DNA from 3 places in the Streptomyces sp. SCSIO ZS0520 genome. Region 1 is predicted to be linked to each of the others. Evidence: riboswitches for the same ligand, from Rfam matches in the RefSeq annotation. Region 1 holds a riboswitch; each other region holds the start of a gene.
The links. Region 1 has a riboswitch for cobalamin ahead of MID12_RS24660 (prenyltransferase/squalene oxidase repeat-containing protein). Riboswitches for the same ligand answer to the same signal wherever they lie in the genome.

Region 1 (4,703 bases):
CCGTCCTCGGCGCGCTTGCCGACGACGACGAGATGGGCCTCGGGCACCTCGGTGCGCAGCTTGGCGAGGGCCTCGACGAGGTGGACGAGGCCCTTCAGCGGGACGTCCGCGCTGGAGGTGGTGACGATCCGGCCGGGCACCTCGGCCACCGAGGGGTCGGGGCGGAACAGGCCGGTGTCGGCGCCGATGTGCACGACGTGGACGCGGGAGGGCGCGACGCCGAGGTGGTCGACGATCTCCTGCCGGGAGCTGCCGGAGACGGTGAGCACCGACTCCAGCCTGCGGGCCACCCGCTTCTGCATCCGGGTGAAGGCGTACCAGCGGCGCACCGAGGCCCGGCGGCGCCAGTGCGGGGCGGCGTCCAGCTCCAACTGCCGGTCCACGGTGATCGGATGGTGGATGGTGGTGACGAGCGGGGCGCCGAGGTCGCCCAACAGCCCGTATCCGAGGGTCTGGTTGTCGTGCACGACGTCGAACTCCCCCGCGCGGGCGCGCAGATGGCGACCGGCCCGCAGCGAGAAGGTGAGCGGCTCGGGGAAGCCGCCGGTGAGCATGGTGGCGACTTCGAGGGCGTCGATCCAGTCGCGGTACTCGCCGCGCGCGGGTCTGCGGAAGGGGTCCGAGGGCCGGTAGAGGTCCAGGCTCGGCAGCTCGGTCAGGCGCGGATTGGGGGCGCCGCCGGTGCCGTTCCCGTCGAGGACGGGGTAGGGCTGGGCGCCGATGACCTCGACCTGGTGGCCGAGGCGGGCGAGTTCCCGGGACAGGTGCCGTACGTAGACGCCCTGGCCCCCGCAGTACGGGTTGCCCTTGTAGCTGAGCAGGGCGATGCGCAGCGGCCGGTCACCGTCGGGGGCGGAGCCCGCGCGATGGCCGTCCTTCCTGGCCTCAGCGGTCACTCCGGGCCCCCTTCTCACGGCTCTTTCACGCGAGACTACGCGCGGCGCTAACCTAGAACAAGTTTCAGAGTGGAGCATTCCGGAACGCTCGGAGGATCGAATTTACCGGCTGGTAGCCCGTACTGTGCCGGGCGGACCAGGTGATTCGCGCCACGGCCGAGCCCCCTGCCATGCTGTGCCGTCCGGGGGCAGCGCGGCCCCGGCGCGGCGACGCTCCCGCACCCGGCAGCCCGCACGGAACGGACAGATGGCAACGCACGCACGGCCCTCGCATCCGGCCTCCCCGCAGACCGAGCGGCAGGCGGCCCGGCGCCGCCGGATGCTGCGCGCGAGCGCCGAGCTGGCCGCGCGGGGCGGCTTCGACGCCGTGCAGATGCGCGAGGTCGCCGAGGTCGCGCAGGTCGCCCTCGGCACCCTGTACCGCTACTTCCCGTCCAAGGTCCATCTGCTCGTGGCGACCATGCAGGACAAGCTCGGCCAGCTGCACACCACGCTGCGCGAGCGGCCCCCGGACGGGGCGGGCCCCGCCGAACGGGTCGCCGCGACCCTGATGCGCGCCTTCCGCGCCCTCCAGCGCGAACCGCTGCTCGCCGACGCCATGGTGCGCGCGCTGACCTTCGCCGACCGCTCGGTCAGCGCCGAGGTCGACCAGGTCACCCGGCAGACCATGGCGCTCATCCTGGACGCCATGGGCCTCGCGGATCCGAGCCCGGCGCAGCTGTCCGCGGTCCGGGTGATCGCGCACACCTGGCACTCGGCGCTGATCACCTGGGTCTCCGGCCGCGCCTCGATCACCCAGGTCGGCTTCGACATCGAGACGGTGTGCCGCCTCATCGACCTCACCTCGGCCGGGCCGCCCGAGGAGCCGCCGGGCCGAACCGCCCCCGGACCCGACCGGTAAAGTGACCGCGTCGTTCTCATGCCCGCCTCGGGGGAAGCCGGTGGAAACCCGGCGCTGACCCGCAACCGTGAGCCGCCCGTCCCCGAAACGGCGGCGAGCCGGAATGCCCGGGGCGGATATGACCGGCTCGCGTCACCGGGACCCCGGTGACAGGCACCGTCGAGGCATACGGGGCCGCAGCCGCCCGGTGCTCCGCGTGCCGTGCCGCGCGGCTCCGCCACAGGGAGAGGCACCGCCGCTCATGAACGTTCGCCGCACCGCAGCGGTTCTCGCCGCCGTCGCCGTGACCGGGGCGGCCTCCGCACCGGCCGCGCTCGCCGAGACCCCGAAGCCGTCCCCCTCGGTGGCCCTGCCCTCCGGCCTGTACGGGAAGGCGGACCCGCAGTTCGACGGGGTCTGGCGGCAGTCGCTCGCCTTCCTCGCCCAGGACACCGCCTCGGTGCGGCCCGCGGACAAGGCGGTCGACTGGCTCACCGGACAGCAGTGCGCGGACGGCTCCTTCGCCCCCTTCCGCGCCGACGCCGCCGCGGCCTGCGGCAAGAAGACCCCCGTGGACAGCAACAGCACGGCCGCCGCGGTGCAGGCCCTCGCCGCGCTCGGCGGGCACGAGAAGACCACCGGCAAGGCGGTCGGCTGGCTGAAGTCGGTGCAGAACAAGGACGGCGGCTGGGGCTACAACCCGGGCGGCGCCAGCGACACCAACTCCACCTCCCTGGTCATCGGCGCCCTGAAGGCCGCGGGCGAGGACCCGGCCGCGGTGCGCAAGGGCGGCAAGTCGCCCTTCGACGCGCTGGACGCGCTGACCGTGCCCTGCACCGTCAAGGACGGCGGCGGCGCCTTCGCCTTCCAGCCCGGCAAGTCCGCGGGCGGGCAGCAGCCGGGCCCGCTGGAGCCCAACGCGGACGCCTCCGCCGCCGGAGTCCTCGGCAGCCTCGGCAAGGGCCTGGCCGCCACCGGGGGCGGGAAGGACGCGGGCGGCGCCTGCGTCGAGCCCGGCGCGGCCACCCCGAAGGAGAGCGCGGCGGGCGCCGCGGACTACCTGGAGAAGGAGCTGACGGGCGGCACCCATCTGATGTCGGTGATGCCGGGCGCCGAGAAGAAGCCCGACTTCGGCAACACCGCGGACACCGTGGTCGCGCTGGCCGCCGCGGGCCGCCCGGACGCGGCCCGTAAGGCGTACGGCTGGCTGGAGAAGAACGCGGCCGACTGGGCGCGCGGGGGCGGTCCCGCCGCCTACGCGCAGCTGGTGCTCGCCGCGCACGCCGTCGGCGCCGACCCCCGCGCCTTCGGCTCCACCGACCTGGTCGGCGCGCTCGACGCCCAGGGCCCGGCGCCCGAGTCGCAGAAGGACGGCAGCGCCGAGGACGCCGCGCAGGACAAGGAGAAGGACGAGGACGGCACCAGCGTCTGGTGGATCGTCGGCGTCGGGCTCGTCGCCGGTATCGGGGTCGGCTTCCTGTTCAGCAGCCGCAACAAGAAGCAGGGGAAGTGACCGGCCGGGTCCCGGAGTCGGCGGCCCCGGCGGACGGGCGCCGCACCCCGGCACCCCGCCGCGCGCCCGCCCTGGCCGCCCCGCTCGCCGCCGTACTGACCGCCGTACTCGCCGTCCTGCTCGCGGCGGCGCCCGCGGGGGCCGCCGGTTACCGGTACTGGTCCTTCTGGGAGCGCGAGAACAACGCCTGGCGGTACGCGAGTCAGGGCCCCTCGCTGACGCGCCCCGCGGACGGGTCGGTGCAGGGCTTCCGGTTCTCCGTGAGCGAGGACTCGAAGGACGCCGCCAAGCCGCGCGGCGAGGCCGACTTCGGCACGGTCTGCGCGGACACCCCGGCCGAGAAGGGCCGCAAACGCCTCGCCCTGGTCCTCGACTTCGGCACCCCGGCCGACGCCCCCGGGGGCGAGTCGCCGCCGAAGCCGCGCACCGTCTGCGCGCGGGTGCCCGCCGACGCCAGCACCGCCGAGGCGCTCGCCGCGGTGGCCGAACCGCTGCGCTACGACAGCAAGGCCCTGCTCTGCGCGATCGCGGGCTACCCGAAGTCCGGCTGCGGCGAACAGGTCTCGGGCGAGGCCGAGCGCGAGCCCGGCACCCGAGGCGAGGCCGGGGACGGCTCCGGCGGCGAGGACGGCGGCCCCTCCTTCGGCCTGATCGGCGGCGGCGCCCTGGTCGTCCTGGTGGCCGTCGCCGCCGGGGTGCGGGCCAAGCGCCGCCGCGGCTGAGGCCCGCCGCCGTGCCCCGCACCACCGCCATGCCCCGCCGCGGCCCGCTGCGCCCGGCCCCCTTCGCGAGCCGCTCGGGCGCCCTGCACCCCGGGGCCTGGTGGCTGTGGGCGCTCGGCCTCGGCACCGCCGCCTCGCGCACCACCAATCCGCTGCTCCTCGCCCTGCTGATCGCGGTCGCCGGGTACGTGGTGGCCGCGCGCCGGACCTCGGCGCCCTGGGCCCGCTCGTACGGGGCCTTCGTGCGCCTGGGACTGGTGGTCCTCGGTATCCGGCTCCTGTTCGCGGTGGTCCTCGGATCGCCGATCCCGGGATCGCACGTCCTCCTCACGCTGCCGGAGGCGCCGCTGCCCGACTGGGCGCAGGGCGTGCGGATCGGCGGCCGGGTCACCGCCGAGGGCCTGGTCTTCGCCGCCTACGACGGGCTCAAGCTCGCCACCCTGCTGATCTGCGTCGGCGCCGCGAACGCCCTGGCCAGCCCCTTCCGCCTGCTCAAATCGCTGCCGGGCGCGCTCTACGAGGTGGGGGTCGCCGTGGTGGTCGCGATGACCTTCGCCCCGCAGCTGATCGCGGACATCGGCAGGCTGCGGGCGGCCCGGCGGCTGCGCGGGCGCCCCGACAAGGGGCTGCGCGGACTCCTCCAGGTCGGACTGCCGGTCCTGGAGGGCGCCTTGGAGCGCTCGGTGGCGCTC
Region 2 (4,703 bases), 550 kb from region 1:
CGGTACGGCGCAGATTGATCTCGGCGGGGCTGCCCGCGCCCTCGCAGATCACCGCGTCGTGGCTGCTCCGCAGCTCCTCCAGGCACTCCACGACGGTGGCGAGCAGGGCCTCGCGGCCGCCGCCGTGCAGGCCCGTGCCGAGGCGCGCGTCCCCGGTGCCGAAGAAGCCGCGGGCGCTCAGCTCGCCCACCGGGCGCCCCTTCAGGACGACTTGGCTGGTGCGGTCGCCGCCCGGCTTCAGCAGGACCGGGTTCATCAGGGCGCTCGGCTCGACACGGCAGGCCTGGGCCTGCATCGCCTGGGCCCGGCCGATCTCCGCGCCCTCCCGGGTGACGAAGGAGTTGAGGGACATGTTCTGGCCCTTGAAGGGCGCCACCTTCACGCCCTGCCGCACCAGCCACCGGCAGATGCCCGCCGTGACCACGCTCTTGCCCGCGTCCGAGGTGGTCCCCGCGACGAGCAGCCCCCCGCCGTTCACCGGGCACCCGCCCGGGTCCGCACGAGGCTCGCCGCCGCGCACACCACCAGGCTGAGCGCGGTGATCCGGCGCGAGAGCCGCACCGCCCGCCGGATGTCGGTCACCTCGACCTCCCGGCCGCCGCCGCCCAGCACGGGGCGGTGCTCGACCCGGCCCCCGTAGGAGAGGGTGCCGCCGAGCCGTACGCCGAGCGCGCCCGCGAACGAGGCTTCCACCGGGCCCGCGTTGGGGCTCGGGTGCGCGCCCGCGTCCGCGCGCCAGGCCCGGGCGGCGCCCCGCGGGTCCCCGCCCGCCAGGACGGCGAGGGCGGCGGTGAGCCGGGCGCCGGGCGCGCCCGTGAGGTCGTCGAGGCGGGCGGCGGCCCAGCCGAAGCGGCGGTGGCGGGGCGACTTGTGGCCGACCATCGCGTCCAGGGTGTTGACCGCGCGGAAGCCGAGCAGCCCCGGCACCCCGGCGAGGGCGCCCCAGACCAGGGCGCCGACCACCGCGTCGGAGGTGTTCTCGGCCACCGACTCGACGACCGCGCGCGCCATGCCCGCCGCGTCGAGGGACTCCGGGTCCCGGCCGCACAGATGCGGCAGCCGGGCGCGGGCGGCCCCGGTGTCCCCGGCGGCGAGCGCCTCGCCGATCGCGGTGGCCTCCCGGGCCAGCGAGGTGCCGCCGACCACCGCCCAGGTGGCCGCCGCGGTCAGCGCGGTGGCGGCGGCGGGGGAGCGGCGCACCAGTCGGGCGGCCAGCGCGCCGGCGCCCACGACGCTTCCGGCGCAGAGGGCGGTGTGCAGTGCGCCCCAGCCCCGGTGGTCGCGCCACAGGAGGTGTTCCAGCGCCGCCGCCCCGCGTCCGAACACGGCGACCGGATGCCCGCGGCGGGGATCGCCGAACAGGAGGTCACCGAGGAGACCGGTGGCGGCGCCGCAGGCGAAGACCCGTTCGGCACCCATCGCTCAGGCCGCCGGCTCGCCTCGGCGGGGTGCGGTGGCGCGCGGGGCGCGTTCGGCAGGGGAATCCAGAGGCGGGCGGCCCGGCATCGCTATGTGTCCTCACTCAGGGTCCGCGCCCCGGTTCGACGTGATGACGACGGCGAGAGTCTCCTGGCTTCCGGATCGGCGGCTCCCCGCGGGCCGGGACCACCCTGGGTGGGCCGTGGCTCGTACTGGGGGAGCGCTTTCTCCGGTGACAGTGGCGGGACCGCGCCGGACTCGCACCGGCTTCCTCTCTGCCGCCGTACTTCGGCTCGGGGCAGTCCACCACGCACCGCCACCCCCGTCAACTGGCCGCTGACCTGGGCGGGAAGAGTGTGCCGATCCCCACAGCCGGGGCCCGGCGGGCCGCTTGGCGCCGGGCGCCGACGTACGGGCGCCCCGGTCCCTCGCGGACGAGGTTCCGGGGCGCGCGTCGTGCACGGGCCGCGCGGGGGCGGCCCGTTGGTGTTTCAGGCGACGATCAGCTGGATTCCGTATCCGACCACCGCGGCGCAGGCCACGAAGCAGAGGCAGGCGCCGGTGGTGGCCAGTGCCGTGCCTCCCTGCCGGCTCACGGCGGCCTCGCGGCGGGCGAGGCCGACGACGCCGAGGGTGAAGACGCCGACCATGGCGACGGTCACCACGAGGCTGACTCCGAAGACGGAACCGAGCGCTGCCCAGTCGATGTTCATGCCGGCTCCTCAGGCGGTCGCGCGGAGCGGCTGGGTGGGCGCCTGCTCCGCGGTGGCGGTGTCGGGGGTCGCGGCCGCCTCGGCGGCCTGGGTGGCGGTGGGCGGCGGGGTGACGGCCGCGATCGCGGTGGTCACCACCCCGGCGGGTTCGGCGCTGCCGATGTCGTTGACGTTGTGCTGGTCCACCGGCTGCCTGCGGGAGAGCAGCCAGATGGTTCCGGAGCCGCCGACGAGCAGCGCGCCGGTGAGGACGGTGCCCCAGTTGCCCTGTTCGGTGAGGAGTTGGGCGCCCGCGCCGACCAGGCCCGCGGCCGGGAGGGTGAGCCCCCAGGCGGCGAACATCCGGGTCGCGGTCGACCAGCGGACCACCCCGCCCTTGCGGCCGAGCCCCGCGCCCATCACCGAGCCCGAGCAGGCCTGGGTGGTGGAGAGCGAGAAGCCGAGGTGCGAGGAGGCGAGGATCACGGTCGCCGCGCTGGTCTGGGCGGCGAAGCCCTGCGGCGGCGCGAGATCGGTCAGGCCCTTGCCCATGGTGCGGATGATGCGCCAGCCGCCGAGGTAGGTGCCGAGCGCGATGGCCAGACCGGCCGAAGTGATCACCCAGACCGGCGGGTTGGAGCCGGGGGAGAGCACGCCGCCGGTGACGAGGGCGAGGGTGATGATGCCCATCGTCTTCTGCGCGTCGTTGGTGCCGTGCGCGAGGGAGACCAGACCGGCGGAGGCGATCTGCCCGGCGCGGTACCCCTTCGCGGTGGCCTTCTCGTCGGTGCCCCTGCCGAGCCGGTAGGTGAGCCGGGTGGCGAAGGCCGCCGCGATCCCGGCGACCAGGGGTGCGGCGAGGGCGGGGAGCAGGACCTTGGTGACGACCGTGGAGCCGTTGACCGAGGACCAGCCCGCCGACATCACCGCGGCGCCGATCAGGCCGCCGAAGAGCGCGTGGGAGGAACTCGACGGCAGGCCCAGCAGCCAGGTCAGCAGATTCCAGAGGATGGCGCCCACCAGCGCCGCGAAGATCACTTCGGTGCGAATGCCGTCCTCGTCGATGATTCCACCGGAGATCGTCTTGGCGACCTCCACGGAGAGGAAGGCGCCTACGAGATTCAGCACGGCGGACATCGCCACCGCTGTCTTGGGCTTCAGTGCGCCCGTCGAGATGGTCGTGGCCATCGCGTTGGCTGTGTCGTGGAAACCATTGGTGAAGTCGAACACGAGGGCGGTGATGATCACGACCCCGAGCAGGAGGGTGAAGTGTTCCATTAACCCAGGCTTCGAGTGGACGTCATTGGCTCGATGAACGTAAGCAGCCTGAGTGAACACCAGATGAACTGACCAGGGCCCTGAGGTGACCGCATCGAGGGTTCCGCGTGCGCGCCGCCCGCGGCCGGGGCGGCGCACCGCCGCCGCCCGCGGGAGGCGGACGGCGGCGGAGGCGGACGGCGGGCCGGTCGGTGCCGGTCCGCGGCCCGCGAAGGTGTCTGCCGCCTGCTACCGGGAGGCGAACCTCTGCAGCTGCGACATCGCGCCGTTGAAGACGTTCTGGTCCCCGGGCAGCGAGCCCTTCGTGGCGTGCTGCCAGAAGGTCTGGAAGGACCAGCCCGCGGGCATCGGGCCGGGCGTGGAGGCCCAGTTGGCCAGCCAGAGCGGGTGCTCCTTGGCGAAGGCGCTGCTCCTGCCGGTGCAGGTGTTCCACCACTTGGCGCTGGTGTAGATGACCGGGCGGCGCTTGGTGACCCGCTTGATCTCGTCGCTGAAGGACTTGATCCAGCTGACCATCGAACCGGTGCTCAGCCCGTAGCAGTTGGCGCCGTACGGATTGTGTTCGATGTCCAGCGCGGGCGGCAGCGTCTTGCCGTCCGCGCTCCAGCCTCCGCCGTGCTGGAGGAAGTACTGCGCCTGCGTCTTGCCGGAGGACTTGTTCGGCAGGGCGAAGTGGTAGGCGCCGCGCAGGATCCCCGCCTTGTACGAGCCGTTGTACTGGCTCGCGAAGTAGGGGTTCCGGTAGTTCGTGGCCTCCGTCGCCTTGATGTAGACGAACCGGGCGCCGTTCTTCTTGGCCTGGGGCCAGTTGATCTTTCCCTGGTGCGAGGACACGTCGTGGCCTCGTGGTTTCGCCGCCGCCACGGCTTCGGAGGACGTGGCGAGCGTGCTGCCGGTGATGGCGAGGGAGGCCACGGCCACCGAGAGGAGGCGGGCGCGGCGGCGAGTGGGTTGCAGGACGTGAGCCATGTTGCCCCCGGGTCGCGATGTGCAGGACAAATCATCGGCGAGATTAGCCACGGTTTGTCTAGATTCTGTGGAGTAACACGCTTATCTGATCAATATTCATAAATGGGGCGTACGGGGCAGGGTGAGGCTCCGTCACAGCAGTACGCCCAGGTCGGCCGGTCCCCGCCCGGCCGGAGCCCGGCGGCCGCCCGCCTGGCAGGATCACCGGCATGGACGAGGACGCACCCCCGGCAAGAGCCGGAGACGAGCGCGCGACGGGACCGTACGCGGAGACCCGTAAGGCTTCGGACGCGGAAGCCCGGACAGCATCGGATGCGGAGGCCCGGGCGGCATCGGACCCGGAGC
Region 3 (4,703 bases), 1.4 Mb from region 1:
GCGGCGGCGAGTTCGGTGGCCATGTCGGCGAGCCGGAACTGCAGGGCCTGGGCGTCCAGCAGGGTGGCGCCGAAGGCCTCCCGGTCGCGCAGATAGGCCAGGCCCCGGTCCAGGGCGTTCTGCGCGCCGCCGAGCGAGCAGGCGGCGATGCCGAGGCGGCCGCCGTTGAGGCCGTTCATGGCGATCCGGAAGCCGCCGCCCTCCGGCCCGAGCAGCCGGTCGGCGGGCAGCCGCACCCCGTCGAGCAGGACCTGCCGGGTGGGCTGGGCGTTCCAGCCCATCTTGCGTTCGTTCGGGCCGAAGGAGACGCCGGGGTCGTCGCGTTCGACGAGGAAGGCCGAGATCCCGCCGGGCCCGTCCGCGCCGGTGCGCGCCATGACCACGTACACCTGGGAGGCGCCCGCCCCGGAGATGAACTGCTTCACCCCGGTCAGCACCCAGTGGTCCTTGTCGCGCACCGCGCGGGTGCGCAGCGCGGCGGCGTCGGAGCCCGCGCCCGGTTCGGTGAGGCAGTAGCTGCCGAGCTGCTCCATGGCGCACAGCGCGGGCAGGAAGCGGGCCCGCTGGGCGGGGGAGCCGTAGCGGTCGATCATCCAGCCGACCATGTTGTGGATGGAGAGGTAGCCCGCGATCGAGGGGCAGCCGGTGGCCAGCGCCTCGAAGATCAGCACCCCGTCGGCGCGGGAGAGCCCCGAACCGCCCAGGTCCTCGCGGACGTAGACCCCGCCGAGGCCGAGCCCCGCGGCCTTGCGGAGCACGTCGACGGGGAAGTGCTTGTCCTGGTCCCAGCCGAGGGCGCCCGGGGCGAGATGCTCGCGGGCGAAGTCCAAGGTGGTCTCGACGACGGCGAGTTGGTCCTCGTTGAGGAGAGTGGTCATGCCGTCACCCCATGGTCGGGATGGTGAAGCTCGCGCCCTCCTTGGCCCCGGAGGGCCAGCGCGAGGTGACGGTCTTGGTACGGGTGTAGAAGCGGACCGCGTCCGGGCCGTGCTGCCCCAGGTCGCCGAAGCCGGACCGCTTCCAGCCGCCGAAGGTGTGGTAGGCCACCGGCACCGGGATCGGCACATTGACGCCGACCATGCCGGTGTCCACCCGCCGGGTGAAGTCGCGGGCCGTGTCGCCGTCCCGGGTGAAGAGCGCGACGCCGTTGCCGTAGGCGTGCTCGGTGGGCAGCCGCAGGGCCTCCTCGTAGTCGGCGGCGCGGACCACCGAGAGGACCGGGCCGAAGATCTCCTCCTGGTAGATCCGCATCCCCGGGGTGACCCTGTCGAAGAGCGAGGCCCCGGCGAAGAAGCCGCCCTCGTGCCCCTCGAGCGTGAAGTCCCGCCCGTCCACGACGAGTTCGGCGCCCTCCCGGACACCGAGGTCCACATAGCCGCGGACCCGGTCGACAGCGTCCCGGCCGACCAGCGGGCCGAAGTCCGCCGCCGGGTCGTCGCTGCGGCCGATGCGCAGGGAGCCGATCCGCTCCTTGAGGCGGGCGACCAGCGCCTCGGCGGTCTCCTCGCCGACCGGCACCGCCACCGAGATCGCCATGCACCGCTCGCCCGCCGAGCCGTAGCCCGCGCCGACCAGCGCGTCCACGGCCTGGTCGAGATCCGCGTCGGGCATCACGATCATGTGGTTCTTGGCGCCGCCGAAGCACTGCGCCCGCTTGCCGTGCGCGGCGGCGGTGGCGTAGATGTGCGCGGCGATCGGCGTGGAGCCGACGAAGCCGAGCGCTTGGACGCGCGGGTCCTCCAGGAGGGTGTCGACGGCCTCCTTGCCGCCGTTGACGACATTGAGGACGCCCGGCGGCAGGCCCGCCTCCAGGAAGAGTTCCGCGAGCCGCAGCGGCACCGAGGGGTCGCGCTCGGAGGGCTTGAGGACGAAGGAGTTGCCGCAGGCCAGGGCGGGCGCCGCCTTCCACAGCGGGATCATCGCGGGGAAGTTGAAGGGGGTGATGCCCGCGACCACGCCGAGCGGGCGCCGCAGCGAGTGGACGTCGATCCCGGCCCCGGCGTTGTCGGTGAACTCGCCCTTGAGCAGGTGCGGGATGCCCGCGGCGAACTCCACCACGTCGAGGCCGCGCGCCAGGTCGCCGTGCGCGTCCGCGACGGTCTTGCCGTGCTCGGCGGAGAGCAGCCGGGCCAGCGACTCCTTCTCGCCCTCGACGAGTTGGAGGAAGCGCAGCAGGACCCGGGCGCGGCGCTGCGGGTTCCACTCGCCCCACTCGCGCTGCGCCCCGGCGGCGTCCGCGACGGCCGCCCCGGTCTCGGCGCGGCCGGCCAGCGGCACCCTGGCCTGCACCTCGCCGGTGTTGGGGTCGAAGACATCGCCGTACGCACCCGAGGTCCCCGGGGTGTGCTTGCCGCCGATGAAATGGGTCAGTTCACGGACCATGGAAAGCCTGCTCTCGTCAGGTGGGATCCGGGGGATGGCAGGGCGGACCGGCGGCGCGCGCGGCAGCGCGCGGCCGTGGTCGGCCGGGAAGACGCGGAGACGAAGTGCCGTCAGGCGGTGCGCAGTCGCGCGTGCCGAAGCGGATCACCCAGGTCGTGGGTACGGACCGGTGCCATGCGTGTCTGCTCCATCCTCGTGGAAACACGGAACATCCCGCGGCCGGTATCCTGACTCCCGGATCAGCGCGCGTCCCCTTGCCTTCCCGACGGATCTCTCCGTCAGTGGCGTGTCCTGCGAGGACGAACTCCCCGGTCACAGTGGCGGGACCGCGCCGGAATCGCACCGGCTTCCCTGACACCGCGGGCCTTGGTCACGAACATATAGTTGGACGTCCTAGTAAGTCCACCCCGGCCCGGCCCCGGACGTGATTTCCGGCCGCGGCCCGCCCGATGGCGGCGGATGCTCACAGCTCTCCCCGCCACCAGGGGTCGTCCGGGCCGTCCGCGCGGATGATCCGGGCCCTGGCCAGGATCTTCTCGTCGAGCGGCCGCAGCAGCGCGCGCAGCTCGCGGGCGCTCTTGCGGGGCAGCAGATGGAGCGCGAGTTCCAGCCGGTCGCGGAAGTAGCCGGGGTCGCAGCCGCACTCCGGGATGCCGCAACTCGGGGCGCCGAAGGGGGGATCGGCCACCCGGCGCAGGGGGCCGTGGGCCAGGGCCCGCCAGTGCCAGAAGGCCTCGGCGGTCGCCTCCGGCCACAGGCGGGTCCGCTCCAGGCGGCACAGGGCCGCGACACAGGATCCGGAGACCGGGCCGACCGGAGGGAACCGGCGCCGACGGGGGCGCGGTACGGGAGTCTCGCCCCGCAGGGCGGAAGGGCGCCTACGCGGCATGGACCTTTCGGTGCGTCATCATGGCGGCACGCTACAACTCCCGTACCCGGCGCGGCCAGTGACTTGTGCGGGGACCGCGGGCCCGCCGCCGCCCGCCGCGGATGCTTGGATGGGAGGCCGATCGGCCAGGGAAGACAGCGAGCCGAGGCCGCCGCGCGGTGGCGGGCCCGAGGGAGACATGAGTACGCAAGAACGCCGCATCCTCGTCATCGGCATGGGCGCCGGCGACCCCGACCACCTCACCCTCGCCGCGGTGAAGGCGATGCGCCGGGCCGAGGTCTTCTTCGTCCTCGGCAAGGGCCGGGAGAAGGAGTCGCTGACCCGGCTGCGCCGCGAGATCCTCGACGAGCACCTCAGCGGCCCGTACCGGATCGTCGAGGCGGCCGACCCCTGGCGGGACCGCGCGCAGGAGGACCGCGCGGGCTACACCTCGGCGGTGCACGACTGGCGGCGGCGCCGGGCCGATGTCTGCGAGCGGCTGATCCGGGAGGAACTCGCCCCCGGCGGCACCGGCGCCTTCCTGGTCTGGGGCGACCCGGCGCTCTACGACAGCACCCTCGCCGTCCTGGCGGACATCCGCGCCCGCGGGACCGTGGACTTCGACCACGAGGTGGTCCCCGGCATCAGCAGCGTCTCGGCGCTCGCCGCACGCCACCGGATCACCCTCAACCGGGTCGGCCGCCCCGTCCGCCTCACCCCCGGGCGGCGGCTGGCCGAGGACTTCCCGAACGACGACGGCGACCTGGTGGTCATGCTCGACGCCCAGGAGGCCTACACCCGGCTCACGGGCGAGGGCGTCTGGATCTACTGGGGCGCCTATCTCGGCACCCCGGACGAGATCCTGGTGGCCGGGCCGCTGGACGAGGTCGCCGAGCGCATCACGCGCCTGCGCGCCGAGGCCCGCGCCCGGCACGGCTGGATCATGGACACCTATCTGCTGCGGCTTCAGCCGGAGGGCGGCGAGGGCTGAGCACCCTCAGCGCCGCGCCCCGGCGCCGAGGCGGCCCGCCCGATCGCCGCCACCAGGGGCAGCAGCCGCCGCGGCACGCGCTCGCGCAGGGCCACCTCGGTACGGGTGCGCACCACGCCCGGCATGCTGATCAACTGCTGGATCACGTCCTCCAGATGGCCGTTGTCCCGGGCCACCACGCGGGTGAGCAGGTCCCCGCCGCCCGCGATGGAGTGCGCCTCGATGATCTCCGGCACCGCGGCGAGGGCGTTGCCCACCGCGTCCAGGTGCCCCTGGGTGACCTCGATGTGCACGAAGGCGAGCACCGGATGCCCCAGGGCCGCCGGGGAGAGCGCGGGCCCGCCCGCGGTGATGACGCCCTCCCGCTCCATCCGGTCGAGCCGCGCCTGGAGGGTTCCCCGGGCGATGCCCAGGATGCGGGCGTACTCGCGTACCGAGGTGCGGGGCTGTTCGAGCAGCAGC

Region 2: another riboswitch for cobalamin. It lies ahead of MID12_RS27045 (cobalamin biosynthesis protein); the one in region 1 lies ahead of MID12_RS24660 (prenyltransferase/squalene oxidase repeat-containing protein).
Region 3: another riboswitch for cobalamin. It lies ahead of MID12_RS30675 (CoA-acylating methylmalonate-semialdehyde dehydrogenase); the one in region 1 lies ahead of MID12_RS24660 (prenyltransferase/squalene oxidase repeat-containing protein).

The regions. Positions count from the first base shown of each region.
Region 1 covers NZ_CP092644.1:6,134,702-6,139,404, reverse strand. The annotation lists gene MID12_RS24670 (glycosyltransferase family 4 protein) at 1-896, opposite strand, end outside; gene MID12_RS24665 (TetR family transcriptional regulator) at 1,144-1,797, shown strand; cobalamin riboswitch at 1,794-1,927, shown strand; gene MID12_RS24660 (prenyltransferase/squalene oxidase repeat-containing protein) at 2,039-3,289, shown strand; gene MID12_RS24655 (SCO2322 family protein) at 3,286-4,011, shown strand; gene MID12_RS24650 (energy-coupling factor transporter transmembrane component T) at 4,041-4,703, shown strand, end outside.
Region 2 covers NZ_CP092644.1:6,680,315-6,685,017, forward strand. The annotation lists gene MID12_RS27040 (cobyric acid synthase) at 1-478, opposite strand, end outside; gene MID12_RS27045 (cobalamin biosynthesis protein) at 475-1,419, opposite strand; cobalamin riboswitch at 1,563-1,694, opposite strand; gene MID12_RS27050 (hypothetical protein) at 1,911-2,132, opposite strand; gene MID12_RS27055 (inorganic phosphate transporter) at 2,142-3,389, opposite strand; gene MID12_RS27060 (lysozyme) at 3,618-4,358, opposite strand.
Region 3 covers NZ_CP092644.1:7,487,610-7,492,312, forward strand. The annotation lists gene MID12_RS30670 (acyl-CoA dehydrogenase family protein) at 1-878, opposite strand, end outside; gene MID12_RS30675 (CoA-acylating methylmalonate-semialdehyde dehydrogenase) at 883-2,382, opposite strand; cobalamin riboswitch at 2,582-2,759, opposite strand; gene MID12_RS30680 (hypothetical protein) at 2,846-3,271, opposite strand; gene cobF (precorrin-6A synthase (deacetylating)) at 3,450-4,241, shown strand; gene MID12_RS30690 (Lrp/AsnC family transcriptional regulator) at 4,217-4,703, opposite strand, start outside.